Regions from separate parts of the Ensifer sp. KUDG1 genome, predicted to be linked through region 3. Evidence: riboswitches for the same ligand, from Rfam matches in the RefSeq annotation. Region 3 holds a riboswitch; each other region holds the start of a gene.
The links. Region 3 has a riboswitch for cobalamin ahead of bluB (5,6-dimethylbenzimidazole synthase). Riboswitches for the same ligand answer to the same signal wherever they lie in the genome.
Positions count from the first base shown of each region.

Region 1: another riboswitch for cobalamin. It lies ahead of M2267_RS08050 (DUF1636 family protein); the one in region 3 lies ahead of bluB (5,6-dimethylbenzimidazole synthase).
Region 2: another riboswitch for cobalamin. It lies ahead of cobU (bifunctional adenosylcobinamide kinase/adenosylcobinamide-phosphate guanylyltransferase); the one in region 3 lies ahead of bluB (5,6-dimethylbenzimidazole synthase).
Region 4: another riboswitch for cobalamin. It lies ahead of nrdH (glutaredoxin-like protein NrdH); the one in region 3 lies ahead of bluB (5,6-dimethylbenzimidazole synthase).

Region 1 is NZ_JBNDIG010000002.1:511,412-515,141, forward strand. Features, by position in the region: gene M2267_RS08045 (RidA family protein) at 420-896, shown strand; cobalamin riboswitch at 1,081-1,296, shown strand; gene M2267_RS08050 (DUF1636 family protein) at 1,402-1,815, shown strand; gene M2267_RS08055 (ABC transporter ATP-binding protein) at 1,838-2,641, shown strand; gene M2267_RS08060 (ABC transporter substrate-binding protein) at 2,638-3,591, shown strand; gene M2267_RS08065 (FecCD family ABC transporter permease) at 3,595-3,730, shown strand, end outside.
Region 2 is NZ_JBNDIG010000002.1:584,407-588,136, forward strand. Features, by position in the region: gene M2267_RS08425 (MFS transporter) at 1-728, shown strand, start outside; cobalamin riboswitch at 1,050-1,272, shown strand; gene cobU (bifunctional adenosylcobinamide kinase/adenosylcobinamide-phosphate guanylyltransferase) at 1,590-2,114, shown strand; gene cobW (cobalamin biosynthesis protein CobW) at 2,118-3,182, shown strand; gene cobN (cobaltochelatase subunit CobN) at 3,286-3,730, shown strand, end outside.
Region 3 is NZ_JBNDIG010000002.1:756,967-760,696, reverse strand. Features, by position in the region: gene M2267_RS09270 (DUF2865 domain-containing protein) at 1-738, shown strand, start outside; gene bluB (5,6-dimethylbenzimidazole synthase) at 751-1,446, opposite strand; cobalamin riboswitch at 1,493-1,705, opposite strand; gene M2267_RS09260 (SDR family oxidoreductase) at 1,788-2,600, opposite strand; gene M2267_RS09255 (phytanoyl-CoA dioxygenase family protein) at 2,689-3,730, opposite strand, start outside.
Region 4 is NZ_JBNDIG010000006.1:171,740-175,469, forward strand. Features, by position in the region: gene nrdE (class 1b ribonucleoside-diphosphate reductase subunit alpha) at 1-1,697, opposite strand, end outside; gene nrdI (class Ib ribonucleoside-diphosphate reductase assembly flavoprotein NrdI) at 1,667-2,083, opposite strand; gene nrdH (glutaredoxin-like protein NrdH) at 2,096-2,317, opposite strand; cobalamin riboswitch at 2,709-2,935, opposite strand; gene M2267_RS17130 (acyl-CoA thioesterase) at 3,087-3,730, opposite strand, start outside.

The sequences.
Region 1 (3,730 bases), 250 kb from region 3:
GCTTGTTTTCGGATCTTGTCGATGCCCAATCTTAATCCCGGCAATTGTTGCCTCGGTCGTCGAAATTCTCAACCGGCATAGGGTTACGTGAGCGTAACGTATGTTACATTTCAGCGGTTTTACTTGGGTGCGCGCTTGGCGGGCGCCACGATGCGTCCGCCGCATGCGATCGAAACACGGATGCGCGCGGCCGGGTCGCGCCGGCACTTCAACTCTGGTGTTGTAATTCGTAATGTTATCTCGCAACGTGAGGCATGAGGCGTTTTCTCTTGGCTATGCTTGAACATACGGCTGGAGGCGCAAGGAACGGTGGGCCTTACTGCTTGCGATAGGGGCGACAGAACTGCGAAGGGTCGAGATGAAAAGCGGCATCGTCTCCGCAAGGAGGCCGGTTCGTCAGGTGACGAGGAGGGGGAGCAATGATGGATGAGGTTATCCGTAGGCTGGGGGCGCTTGGCGTTCAGCTTCCAACGCCGCCGAAGCCGCTCGGCGCTTATCGCGCGGTGATCGAGGCGGGCGGGATTCTTCATGTCTCGATGCAGGGGCCGCTGCTCGACGGGCGCTTCGTGCATACGGGGCTGCTCGGGCGCGACGTGACGATCGACGAGGGGCGCAAGGCGGCCGAGTTGGCGGTGCTCAATGCGCTGGCGCAGATCCACGAACATCTCGGCCGTTTCGAGCGCATTCGCCAGATCGTCCGGTTGGAGGGGCATGTCGCCTGCACCGAGGATTTCCTCGACCACCCGAAGGTGCTCGACGGCGCCTCCGAGTTTCTGGCTGCCGCCTTTGGCGAAAGGGCCGGCCATATCCGCTCCGTCTGCGGCGTGCGCAACCTGCCGGGCAACGCCGCGGTGGCGGTGACGCTGACGGCCGAGCTCTTTCCGCCGGAGTTCTGAGGCGACACGGCTGCCTGTCGGTCGTGAGGCGGATTTTGGCTGTAGGGCGTCGGATCGTGTCCGACGCTCAATTTTCGGCTTGCGCGACGTAATGTTATTTAATAACAAACTGCGCATGACGATACGCCGCATGTTGATAGATCCTTCCCGCCTGTGCCGTGCGGTTGTCTCCCCCGCCGATTCATGCGAGGAAGGCGGTGATGGTGCTGCGTCCGCGACAATGCGGAGGCGGCTGAAAAGGGAACACGGAACGGACGACCCTGATGGGGCCGAGACCGTGGCTGCCCCCGCAACTGTGAGCGGAAAGCGCATTCACACCATGTCACTGGCGATCAGCCGGGAAGACGTGGATGCGCCACGACCCGCGAGCCAGGAGACCTGCCATCGAACCGATCAACCACAACGGACGGGGTGTTCCGATGGAAAAGAACTGGCTTTCGCACGACGGCTATCCGTCCTTCTGCCGTTTCGCCATCTCTTGCCGTCAGTCCGGCGGAGGGCAGGAATGGCTGAGCCGAATTTCCGACAGCACAAGATAACGGTCTGCACCGATTGCCGCTTCACCGGTGGCCCCTGCGCGCCCGGCGCCGAGCTGATCAAGCGGCTGAACGGCAGCATCGCTGCACTCGGCGCACCGCTCGATCGTGACTTCTCGATTGCCGGCACGGTGTGCATGGCGGCCTGCACGCGGCCCTGCACCATCGCCTTCCAGGCGACGGGAAAGGCAACCTATCTCTTCGGCGACGTCTCGCCGGACGAAGACATCGACGATCTCGTACGCTTTGCCACAACCTATGCCGAGCGTGGCGATGGCATGACGCGGGCGGCCGAGCGGCCACGCGGGTTGAAAGGCAAGACGCTTGCCCGCATCCCCGCAGCGATGCTCGTTTCCGAAGACCTCGGCGGGCACTTCCAATGACGGCGCAGGGAGGGATCAACCCATGAGCTGCACGGCAACGGGAGCGGCACTCAAGGTCGAGGGCCTTCACTGGGGGCCACGCGCGGGGCTGACGCTGGTCAAGGACATCGGCTTTTCGATCGCGGCGGGCAGCCGGCTTGCGATCCTCGGGCCGAACGGTGCCGGCAAGACCTCGCTTCTGCGCTGCCTCTACCGGGCGGTGCAGCCGAATGCCGGCCGTGTTTCGGTCGATGGCATCGATCTGTGGTCGATCTCGGCGCGCGAGGCGGCAAGGACGATCGCCGTCGTCCTGCAGGAAATGCCCGGCGACTTTCCCTTCAGCGTGCGCGACGTCGTGATGATGGGGCGCATTCCGCGGCGGGAAGGCTTGAGCGGCTGGAGCGATTTCGACCGCGATCGGGTGCAGCATGCACTCGCGCATCTCGATCTCGCGCATCTTGCCGGTCGCCAGTTCGCCACGCTTTCGGGCGGTGAGAAGCAGCGGGTGCTGATCGCCCGCGCGCTGGCGCAGGAGCCGCGCATCATCATTCTCGACGAGCCGACCAACCATCTCGACATCCGCCACCAGCTCGAAATCCTCGAGTTGCTGCAGACGCTGAAGCTGACGATCGTCTCAACGCTGCACGACATCAATCTCGCCGCCGAGTTTGCGACCGACGTCGCGATCCTGACCGCCGGGCGGCTGACGGCGTTCGGCACGCCCGAAGAGGTGCTCAGCCCCGGCGAACTTTCGGCCGCCTTCGGCGTCACTGCCACCGTTCACAATGCCGCCGCCGGCGGCGCCCGCTTTTCCTTTTCACTTCCTCGACAGGGATCTATTTCATGAAGATCAATATTGCCCCATTTTCCCTTCTTTTCGTGCTGGCCGCCGCAACCCCGGCGCTCGCCTATCCGGTCACGGTCAAGAGCTGCAACCGAGAGGTGACCTTCGACGCGGCGCCGAAACGCGCGATCGCCAACGACGTCAACTTGGTGGAGATGATGCTGGCGTTGCGGCTGCAGGACCGCATGGTCGGCTATACCGGCGTTTCCGGCTGGAAGACGCTGGACGAGAAGCTGCGCGAAGGCGTCAAGGAACTGCCGGAGCTTTCGGAGAAGTATCCGACCAAGGAAGTGCTGCTCAACGCCGACGCCGACTTCTTCTTTGCCGGCTGGAACTACGGCATGAAGGTCGGCGGCGAGGTCACGCCCGAAACCTTGGCGCCCTTCAAGATCGGCGTCTACGAGCTGACCGAATCCTGCATCCACGTGATGGCCAAGGCAAAGCCAACGATGGACGACATGTTCGTCGATCTTCTCAATCTCGGCCGCATTTTCGGCGTCGAGGATCGCGCCGAGACGCTGGTTGACGGCTACCGCCGCCAGCTTGCCGAGATCACCAAGGCGAACGCCGGCAAGGCAAAGCCGACACGGGTCTTCGTCTATGATTCGGGCGAGGAGAAGCCCTTCACGTCCGGCCGCTTCGGCATTCCGACGGCGATGATCGAGGCCGCCGGCGGCGCCAACATCATGGATGATGTCGACAAGAGCTGGGTGGAGATCTCCTGGGAGCCGGTGATCGAGCGCAATCCGGAAGTGGTCGTCATCGTCAACTACGGCGAGGTGAAGGCCGAGGACAAGATCGCCTTCATGAAGACCAATCCGGCATTCAAGAATGTCGATGCCGTCAGGAACGATCGCTTCGTCGTGCTCGACTATGTCGAGGCGACGCCGGGGCCGCGCAACATCGACGCCATCGCCCGTCTCGCCAAGACCTTTCACGGCGAAGGCCTGTAACCGATGCTGGCTGAGGATACGTCGGCTGACACCGTTGCGGTTTCGCGTGCCGCGTCTCAACGGGTGGCCCGCAGCGGTTTCGGCCTTGCCGCCGGCCTGCTGCTGCTTCTCCTGACGGTGACGGCCGCCGTATCGCTCG
Region 2 (3,730 bases), 170 kb from region 3:
TCAACTCGAGCACCTTCATACTCGGGCCCATCCTGGTCGGTGCCTTGCTCTATGTGATGCCGCCAAACATGATCGTGGGGTCGTGCGCTGTCGCAAAGGTCATTGGCGACATGCTGATCGCCAACAGCCCCATGGCAAGGAAGGCCACGGAGCGTCGTCCGCGAAGGCTGTTTTCCGTCCTGGCGAACGCTCCGCTGGCGCTGCTTCTGGCGATCGTTGCCCTCGACACCTTTACGATTGGTGCCATGCAGATTGGCGCGGTGGAGAGCGTCACGGCCGCCCTGGCAGGCGTTCTTCTCGGTGGATTTGCTGCCGGCGAGGTTTTCGGCGGCATTTTCTATGGCGCGCTGCGCGCGCAACCTTCGGTGAAGCGCGGCATGATTGCCTTTCACCTGGTGACGGCCTGCTTTTTCATCTTGATGAGCATGACCTCGGACCATTGGCTTCTGTTGCTGCTCTATCTCGGTGCCGGGGTTTTCAGCGGAGCCCGGGATGCGCTCGGCCAGCTCGCTGTCGGGCTGAGTGCCCGACCGGAGGATCGAACCGAGGCGTTTGGCTGGCTTACCAGCTTTATGTGGGCCGGCTACGGGCTCGGCACGCTTCTGTCCGGGAGCCTCGGTGAAGGCTGGGGGGCGAGCGCCATTTATCTGGCCGCAGCCGCAGTCTCCACCACAGCGGTGATCGCGACGTGCTGGCTGAAGATCGTCAACCCTCAACCGAAAGCCTAGCGCTCCCGTGGGGTCGATTACCGCACGGTCCACAGGACCATGCGGTCGAACGCGCGACCGCCGAACCATTTGCGGATGTCGATCATCATCCCGGCGAATTTGCCTCGGAACAGAGGTGCGCCAGAGCTTGAGGGCGCATTGGCGCATTCTGATAGCGATTTGGCACAAAATGAGAGTGAGCCACGGGTGGAAGGCAGGCGGATGCATTGCCGTTCTTGGCGGGCCGCGGCCGTCCGTTCACGGCTCGACAAATCGTCGCGTGGCGCAACTCGGCCGGGGAGGCGTCGCATGCGTCGATTGACTTTGCGCGGTCCGGTTCCTAATCATCGGCTGTTGGATGGTTCCTCCTTGTCGTGGCGACACGGGGGAATAATTGGGAATGTGACGGATGGACCCAAATCGGGCATCCTTATCGCAGCCGACCCCGCGACTGTAGAACGGTCAGGGTTCGCCATCGGGTTTGGTGCCGGGCTGTCGGCCGGTTGCATGGGCAGCCGGGGCAGATCGGGGATCAAGCCGGAAAAGCCACTGGCGTGGCATCGTGATCAGCCGGGTTGGACGCCTCTTCTTCTACGAATCGTCCGCCTTTCACGATACTGGAAAACGCCGGGAAGGTGAGGCGGGCCGTTCGGGTCCTGACATCGCAACCTCGCCCCTTAAGGGCGAGGCGATGTTCGGCCCCGTGACGCCGTGAGCCAGGAGACCTGCCATCCGACATGGGCATTCCGCCCGAGGGGACGTTTGTCTCCAACGCCATCACGGAGGTTGTTTTGGCTCGCAGATGTTTTCAAGAACGCGCCCGCGGCGCGCCCGACGGCCGTTGCCGCCTGCCGCTGATCTCGGCGTGTTGAGGCGGCGACGATGAGCAGTCTCAGCGCCGGACCCGTGCTGGTTCTTGGCGGCGCCCGTTCCGGCAAATCGAGCTTCTCCGAGAGGCTCGCCGAAGCGTCCGGCCTCACCCGACATTATGTCGCCACGGGACGCGCCTGGGACGACGAAATGCGCGCGCGCATCGACCACCACCGGATAAGCCGTGGCGAAGGCTGGACGACGCATGAGGAGCCGGTCGATCTCGTCGGCGTGCTGAGAAGCATCGACGATCCTGCCAACGTGCTCCTGATCGACTGCCTGACGCTGTGGGTCACCAATCTCATGCTCGAAGAGCGTGACATGACGGCGGAGTTCGCCGCGCTTGCCGCGTATCTGCCTGAGGCGCAGGCGCGTCTCGTATTCGTTTCCAACGAGGTCGGCCTCGGCATCGTGCCCGAGAACCGCATGGCCCGCGAGTTTCGCGACCATGCCGGCCGGCTTCACCAGATCGTTGCGGAGAAATCCACTGAAGTTTACTTTGTCGCGGCCGGTTTGCCGCTGAAAATGAAGGGTTGAAAAATGACCACTGCGAGAGCCAACCAGGGCAAGATCCCGGCGACCGTCATCACCGGCTTCCTGGGTGCCGGCAAGACCACGATGATCCGCAATCTGCTGCAGAACGCCGACGGCAAGCGCATCGCGCTGATCATCAACGAGTTCGGCGATCTCGGCGTCGACGGCGATGTCTTGAAGGGCTGCGGTGCTGAGGCCTGCACCGAGGACGACATCATCGAGCTCACCAACGGCTGCATCTGCTGCACCGTGGCTGACGATTTCATCCCGACCATGACCAAGCTGCTCGAGCGTGAAAACCGTCCCGATCACATCATCATTGAAACCTCGGGTCTCGCCTTGCCGCAGCCGCTGATCGCCGCTTTCAACTGGCCGGATATCCGCAGCGAAGTGACCGTCGATGGCGTCGTCACCGTGGTCGATAGCGCCGCCGTTGCCGCTGGCCGCTTTGCCGACGATCACGACAAGGTCGATGCGCTGCGCGTCGAGGACGACAATCTCGATCACGAAAGCCCGATCGAGGAGCTGTTCGAGGACCAACTGACGGCCGCCGATCTCATCGTTCTCAACAAGACCGATCTGATCGATGCCTCCGGCCTCAAGGCCGTGCGCGACGAGGTGTCTTCGCGCACCAGCCGCAAGCCTGCGATGATCGAGGCGAAGAACGGCGAAGTTGCCGCTGCCATCCTGCTTGGCCTCGGTGTCGGCACGGAAAGCGATATCGCCAACCGCAAGTCGCACCACGAGATGGAACACGAGGCGGGCGAAGAGCACGACCACGACGAGTTCGACAGCTTCGTCGTCGAGCTTGGCGCGATCGCCGACCCGGCCGCCTTTATTGACCGCCTCAAGGGTGTGATTGCCGAGCATGACGTGCTGCGCCTCAAGGGTTTTGCTGATGTGCCCGGCAAGCCGATGCGCCTCCTGATCCAGGCCGTCGGCGCCCGCGTCGACCAGTATTACGACCGGGCCTGGGGCGCCGGCGAAAAGCGCGGTACGCGCCTTGTCGTCATCGGCCTGCACGACATGGACGAGGCGGCGGTGCGCGCTGCGATCACCGCGCTCGTCTAGATCGTTCCTTGAATGAAATGATCTAACGCATTGAAATGATGCAGTTCCGGATGGAAAACGCTCTTAGCGTTTTCGTTCGGAATTGCCCAAACGGACAAGACGAATGCATCTGCTTCTCGCCCAGAAAGGAACGATCGCCGACGGCAACGAAGCGATCGACCTTGGGCAAACGCCGGCCGATATCCTTTTCCTCTCGGCCGCCGACACCGAGCTCTCCTCGATCGCCGCAGCCCATGGTCGCCGCGACGGCGGCTTGAGCCTGCGCATTGCCAGCCTCATGAGCCTGATGCACCCGATGTCGGTCGACACCTATGTCGAGCGCACGGCGCGCCATGCGAAGCTGATCGTCGTCCGTCCACTCGGTGGCGCCAGCTACTTCCGCTATCTGCTCGAAGCCCTGCATGCGGCCGCCGTCACCCACCGGTTCCAGATCGCGGTGCTGCCGGGCGACGACAAGCCGGATCCGGGGCTTGAGCCTTTCTCCACCGTCGCAGCCGACGACCGCCAGCGCCTATGGGCCTATTTTACCGAAGGCGGCGCCGACAATG
Region 3 (3,730 bases):
GTCGCCGGCGGTAGCGACGACAGCCGGCGCCGCATCCTCGCTGCACTTGAGATCAACGGTTGCTATGGCGACCGCGAGGAGTTCGCAAGCTTCGAGCCGGACGTACCGGAAAGCCACCGCAACATCGTTGCCGACCTGCCGCCGGACGACGCCTATGGCCCGATGCTCGGACACGGCGAAGACGGCTACGCACCGCAGGAGCGCTACTATAGCGGCACGCTCAGGACCATGTGCGTGCGCACCTGTGACGGCGCCTTCTTCCCGATCTCTTCGGATGCGACGCCGGCCGATTTCCCACGCGACGAACAGGCCTGCCGGGCTCGCTGCCCAGGGGCTGAGACGGAGCTCTATTTCCACGACCTCAACACGGAAGAGAGCGACAAGATGGTCTCGGCCGTGACCGGCCGTCCCTATACCGAAATGCCCAACGCCTTTGCCTACCGCACCCGCGCCGTCGGCAAGCGCGGCCAGTGCGGCTGCCAGATACCGCAGACCGCTGCAACCACGCCGAAGACGACAGGTACGAAGATCGGCGACGACCAGTCGTCGATCATCGTCATCGAGACGAAGAAGCCGGAAGCAGCGGGCGAGGCCGCCAAGGTGCCGGCCGAAGAGCGGCCCTATGATCCGTCGAAGAACAAGGTGCGCGTCGTCGGGCCCACCTACCTGCCGCAGGAAGAAACTGCGATCGACCTCAAGCATCCGAAGGGACCGGCCTATCAGCCGGTCCAGAATTGATCGGGCGAGGCCTTACGCCTTCTCCTTGCTGCATCCCCATCCTTCCTCGAAAACCAGGTCCTCGAGCGGAAGGCGCTGGCGCCAGCCCTTCACGGCGAGTTCCGGCTGCTGATAGAGGCGGTCGACATAGCCGAGGCAGAGCCAGGCGACGATCTCGATATGGTCGGGGATGCCGAGGATCGCCTTGATCTCGGCCTCGTGGAAGATGCTGACCCAGCCGACACCCACCCCTTCGGCGCGCGCTGCAAGCCAGAGGTTCTGCACGGCGCAGACGGTGGAATAGACGTCCATCTGCGGATTGTGGGTACGCCCGAGCACGACAGTGCCGCCGCGCGTGCGGTCGCAGGTGACGCAGATGCTGAGCGGCGCCTTGCGAATGCCTTCGAGCTTCAACGCGCGATACTTTCCCTGCTGTTCCGCCTCGAACATCAGCGCGGCCTCGTCATTGGCGCGGCGAAACGCCTGCCAGACCCGATCGCGCGTTTCTTCCGCCCGCACCAGCACGAAGTTCCAGGGCTGCATGAAGCCCACGGACGGGGCGCTGTGTGCCGCGGCCAGCAGGCGCCTGATCAGATCATCCGGCAATGGCTCGGGCAGGAATTCATCGCGCACGTCGCGACGTGTCTCGATGGCACGGTAGACGGCCTCCCGCTCTTGCAGCGAAAAGGCACCGGCAGCCGCAAGGCCGCCCTTCGGTTCAGTCAGCATCGTTCGATCCCCAACAATGCGAAAACCTCCCGCCGTCCACGCGGGGTTCGGTCTATCTCGCCAGGCCGGTCTTCTGACTTCGGTTCAACCGATCGCCTCACCTTCCCAGATCGATTGAAGATCCAGTGGCAAAACCTTGAATCAATTCAAGGCCATCTTAGACGCGATCGTCCCCGTCACAGCGTTGGGCACGTTCCGGAATATCGACCGGATTCCCGATTCTCCCGCTTTCGCGGGCACCTGACGACGGCACTAAGTGCACAGGGATTTGAGAAAGACAAGCGGCGCTAACCGGGCGAAACCGGACGCGCCGCTTTCCACCTGCTTCTTTCTGCCTCGCCTCAGAGCGGAGCGACCGGATGCGGCGAACCGTCATAGGCGCCCCAGATCGACTGGTCGAAGCAGATCACCGATCCGGTCATCAGCCCGGATTCGGCCGACGACAGGTAGGCGCAGGCACGCGCCACCTCGGACGGATCGACGAGCCGGCCGAAAGGCTGGCTAGCCGCCGCCTTTTCGAGCCAATCGGCAGCCGCGCCATGAAACTCGCGCTGTATGCGGTCTTCGCCTTCGGATGCCATCCAGCCGATATTCAACCCGTTGACGCGGATGCGGTTGCGAAGCAGCGCATAGGCCGTGTTCTTGGTCAGCGTTTCGAGCGCGCCTTTCGACGAACAATAGGCGGCGATGAACGGCTGGCCGGCCATCGCCGACATCGAGCCGATGTTGACGATCGTGCCTTCGGTCTTCTCGCGCCGCATGACTTTCACCGCTTCCTGCATCAGGAAGAACGGTGCGCGCACGTTGATCGCGAACATGCGGTCGAAGAGTTCGGGCGTGGTGTCGAGGATCGTGCCGCGGTCGGTGATGGCCGCAGCGTTGACCAGCGCATCGACCCGGCCGAATTCGGCGTCGCAAGCGGCGACAACCTTGCGGGCGTCCTCCACCTTCTCCAGATCGGCCTCGACATAGACGACTTTCGCGCCATGTGCCTTGCCGATCTGTTCGGCCTTCGCCCGTCCCTTGGCGGCGTTGCGCCCGCAAATGACAATACCCTTGGCGCCACGCTCGGCGAAAAGGCCAGCAATCGTCGCGCCCAGCCCCTGCGTACCACCGGTGACGATGGCGATCTTGCCCTGCAATTGTCCACTCATCGAATTCCTCCCTCGGAAATGATCGTTTGAAACGGCTGCGGCTCCCGGGTGAAACACGCCGGGAGCCTGTCAAATGGTAGCTCGCGCGTCAGCTCAGCTTGCGTTTCGCCTGCGCCTCAAGCACCGCAAGAAACTCCTCCTCGCCCGTTCCCGCAGTGAGCGCCTCGCGCATCAATTGCGCCTGCGTCTTCGGCGCCAGCCCGCCGATTGGCGGGTCTCGGTCAAGATTGGTCGGGAACGAGTAGCCTTCGGCACAGGAGGCGATGGCATTGGCCGCTTCCGCCCGCGACAGCTTGCCGTTCGCCAGCAAGGCCCGCAAGGCCGGATAGAGCGCCGCGCTCATCGTCAGTCGATCGACGGTTTCCATGGCGCGCCCGAAGGCCGAGGACACCTGCAGCAGGTTGGCGACGCGGCGGATATCTTGGGAGCGGTTGGTGCCGGCAGCATGAAAGAGCGCCGGATTGAAGAAGACGACGTCACCCTTTTCAAGCGGGAGCTGCACGTGATGTGCGTCGAAATAGGCGCGGAATTCCGGCCGGTTGAGCGCCAGATAGCCCGGCACATAGGTCTGGCTATAGGGCAGGAATAGCGTCGGTCCGCTTTCGAGCGGCATGTCGCAATGGGCAACCGCGCCCTGCAGCGTCAGCACCGGCGAAAGCTTGTGGACATGCGCCGGATACTGCTCGATCACGGCCGCCGTCTGGAAGCCGAGGTGATAGTCTCGGTGCGCCGATTGCGCCGCCCCGCCCGGGTTGACCCGGTTGACCTGCGCCGTCATCTGGTAGTTCGGCCCGAGCCAGGCCTCGCTGACGAGCGCGATGACGGCATTGCCGTAATAGGCGGCGAAATTCTCCGGTGCGTTCAGGCAGTGCTTTTCCAGCGAGTTCCAGATGCGGTCGTTGGCGCCGGGCTTGGCGAAGTGATCGCCGCCACCGCTGTTGCTGCGATGTTGCTCTTCGATGATGGCGTCGAAGACCCCGCTTGCGATGTCGATTGCCGCCGTATCGGCATAGGCGCGCTTGAAGACCGCCACGCCGGGGCCCGTTGCCAGCGCCTCGCAGATTTCCGCCAGAACCGAACGCCGCGCCTCGCCGTCGCCGCACGCCGCAATCAACGCGGCGCTGTCATAG
Region 4 (3,730 bases), on a different contig from region 3:
TGGGTCGGGATGACAATGCCGGCTTCCTCGAACAGCGCCTTCACCTTTTCGGTCGCCGGCAGCCATTCGGCCTGGGTGTATTTGTCGAAATAGTCGCCAGAGGCGTATTTCGAATTTTCGAAGCCGGCGAAGCTCTTGCCTTTTTCGACCGCCAGCCGGTTCGATGCGCGGATGGCGTGGTAGGTCACCGTGTAGAAATAGATGTTGGTGAAATCGATGCCTTCTTCGGAGCCGTAGAAAATGCGCTCGCGCGCGAGATAGCCGTGCAGGTTCATCTGCCCGAGGCCGATCGCGTGGCTGTCGTCGTTGCCCTTTTCGATCGAGGGTACGGACGAGATGTGGCTCATTTCGGAGACGGCTGTCAGTGCCCGGATCGAGGTCTCGATCGTCTGGCCGAAATCCGGGCTGTCCATGGCAGCGGCGATGTTCAGCGAGCCGAGGTTGCAGGAGATGTCCTTGCCCATGTGCTTGTAGGAGAGATCGTCGTTGAATTCGCTCGCCTCGCTCACCTGCAGGATCTCCGAGCAGAGGTTGCTCATGGTGATGCGGCCGGCAATCGGGTTTGCCCGGTTCACCGTGTCCTCGAACATGATGTAGGGATAGCCGCTCTCGAACTGGATCTCGGCGATGATCTGGAAGAAGTCGCGCGCCTTGATCTTGCGCTTGCGGATGCGGGCATCCTCCACCATCTCGCGATACTTCTCCGTCACCGAGATTTCGGTGAGCGGCACGCCATAGACCTGCTCCACGTCATAGGGCGAGAACAGGTACATGTCCTCGTTGTTGCGAGCGAGCTCGAAGGTGATGTCGGGGATGACGACGCCGAGCGACAGCGTCTTGATGCGGATCTTCTCGTCGGCATTTTCGCGCTTGGTATCGAGGAAGCGCATGATGTCGGGGTGGTGGGCATGCAGGTAGACAGCGCCCGCGCCCTGGCGCGCGCCAAGCTGGTTGGCGTAGGAGAAACTATCCTCGAGCAGCTTCATGACCGGGATGACGCCGGATGACTGGTTCTCGATCTGCTTGATCGGAGCGCCCATCTCGCGGATGTTGGTGAGCGACAGCGCCACGCCGCCGCCGCGCTTGGAAAGCTGTAGCGCCGAATTGATGGCGCGGCCGATGCTCTCCATGTTGTCCTCGATCCTCAGCAGAAAGCAGGAGACGAGCTCGCCACGGCTCTTTTTGCCGGCATTGAGGAAGGTCGGCGTCGCCGGCTGGAAACGGCCGGAAATGATCTCGTCGACGAGATCGCGGGCAAGCGCCTCGTTGCCGCGCGCCAAGGCCATCGCCACCATGCAGACGCGGTCTTCGTAGCGTTCCAGGTAGCGCTTTCCGTCGAAGGTTTTGAGCGTATAGGACGTGTAATATTTGAAGGCGCCGAGGAAGGTCGGGAAACGGAACTTCTTCGAATAGGCGTGGTCGTAGAGATCGCGCACGAAGTTGAACGAATACTGGTCCAGCACTTCCTGCTCGTAGTAGCCCTCGGTCACCAGGTAATCGAGCTTTTCCCGCAGGTTATGGAAGAAGACCGTGTTCTGGTTGACGTGCTGGAGGAAGTATTGCTTCGCCGCCTGCCGGTCCTTGTCGAGCTGGATCTTCCCCTCCTCGTCGTAGAGGTTCAGCATCGCGTTCAGCGCGTGGTAATCCAGCGCCGCTTCCGTCGCCTTCAAGGGGCGTTCGAGTGTTGTGACGTCCAAAATCGTTCCATCCCGTTTTTGACATTGGCGACGTCCTCGTCGGTTCCGAGCAGCTCGAACCGGTAGAGAAAGGGCACCCGGCATTTGGCCGAGATCACGTCGCCGGCGATCCCGTAGGTCGCGCCGAAATTGCTGTTGCCCGCTGCGATCACGCCGCGGATGTGAGAGCGGTTGCCCGCGTCGTTCAGGAAGCGGATCACCTGTTTCGGCACGGCACCTCGGCCATCGTCGCCGCAATAGGTCGGCACGACGAGCACATAGGGCTCCGAGACCGTAAGCGCATCTTTACCCTCCTTGAGCGGTATGCGGGCTGTGCGAAGGCCGAGTTTCTCAACGAAGCGATGGGTGTTTTCCGAGCGGCTGGAAAAATAGACGATCAGCCCCATTGCTTCTCTCCCTCAGGAAAGCGCGCTGATCATGTCTGGGCGGAACCCCGCCCAATGCCGTTCGCCGGCGACGACCACTGGAACCTGCCGGTAGCCGAGACCCTGCACGAGCGCGAAACCGTCGGAATCCTCGGAGATATCGACGATGCGATAATCGATGCCCTGACGGTCGAGCGCGCGGGTGGTGGCGGTGCATTGGACGCAGGCGGGTTTGCTGTAGACGGTGATCGACATGGGTTCCTCGTGAGGGTCTGGCAAATGAGCGCAAAAAATCGGCGGGTCGCGCGAACGCGAACCGTGGGCTTGGCGATCGGGCACGAAACATCGCTCCCCGGTCGCTTCGACCGGAGTTGACGTCGTCAAGCTGGCCCAAGGTCGGTTACGCAACCGGGCCGGCTCGTTTTGCTCGGGCGCTCAGGAATTCCGCGGATGCGGGTTTTCAGGGCGCGGCCTTTCGATCAGGCGCGCAACAACGCGCACCCGTCCGCAGAAGGTGGATCTGAACTGGAAGAAACTGACATGACTTCACCCCGAAGCTTTCGACAGGCTGCCGGGGAGACGTCGAGACGATCCGGCAGGCTCATCCTGCCGCAATGCACCCAACCCCTCCGGACACCCCGCCCGTGGACGTTTGTTGCTCGAGGCAGGTCTCCTGGCTTACGGGTCAAAGCTTCCATCCCGACCTTCCCGAGGCCTCATGCCTCAGTGGTCCAATTCCGGACAGTTGCTCGCCGTCTACAGTTGCGGGGGCAGCTACGGCATAACCTTGGGCGGAAACCCGCCGGCGCACCGTATTCCCGTCTTAGCTCCCAATCCTTGCGAATCGGAAGAACCTCGAACACTAGATATAGTAGTTCATCGCAAATCTGCGTCAATAGGTTCTATATGCTGAAGGCGGGAGTGCAGAGGTCTTTTCTTTTTCGGTGTGGATAACGGGGAGTAAATGGCGGCGCGCAATCAATCCTGTGGATCGGGGGCGCCATGAGCGGCGCCCCCGGCTTGCTCAGGCGGCGAAGGCCGCAACTGGGCGGTTGCGGCTGTCGACAGCCACCATCACGAAAGTTCCGGTGACGGTCAGCACGCGCACGCCGCTGAGCAGTTCTTCCGACCAGAGCTCGACGTCTATCGTTGTGGAACTGCGTCCGGTCCGGGTGACGCGCGCCAGCGTATCGACGATCGTTCCGGCGGCGACACGCCGCTTGAAATCGCTACTGCAGGAGGCGAGCACCATCGCTTTGCCGGTCAGCCGGGTCGCGGCGACGAAGGCCGCCTTCGTCATCCGGGCGAGTGCATCGCCGCCGAAGAGCGCGCCGGCGCTGTTGGTCTGGCCCGGAAAAACGATGTCGGTCATGCCGACGAAATCCGCCGCGGGCACCACCGGCGCGGGCTCGGCGAGCGGCGGAAGGCGCCAGTCGGCACCTTTGTCCTGCGGCATCCCAACCATGGTGAACTGTCCGCGTGAGCAAAGATCGCGGCCGCCGGTCGCAAGGTCTTCGGCCACCATCTCGACGTCGACGACCATCGAGCGTCGCCCCACGCGCACCGGGCGGCCAGAGAAACTGACGATCTGGCCGATGCGGGCGGGTGCGCGAAAGTCGATCCGGTCGCAGGAGGCGGTGACGAAGGGAACGCGGCCGTGGCGGGTGG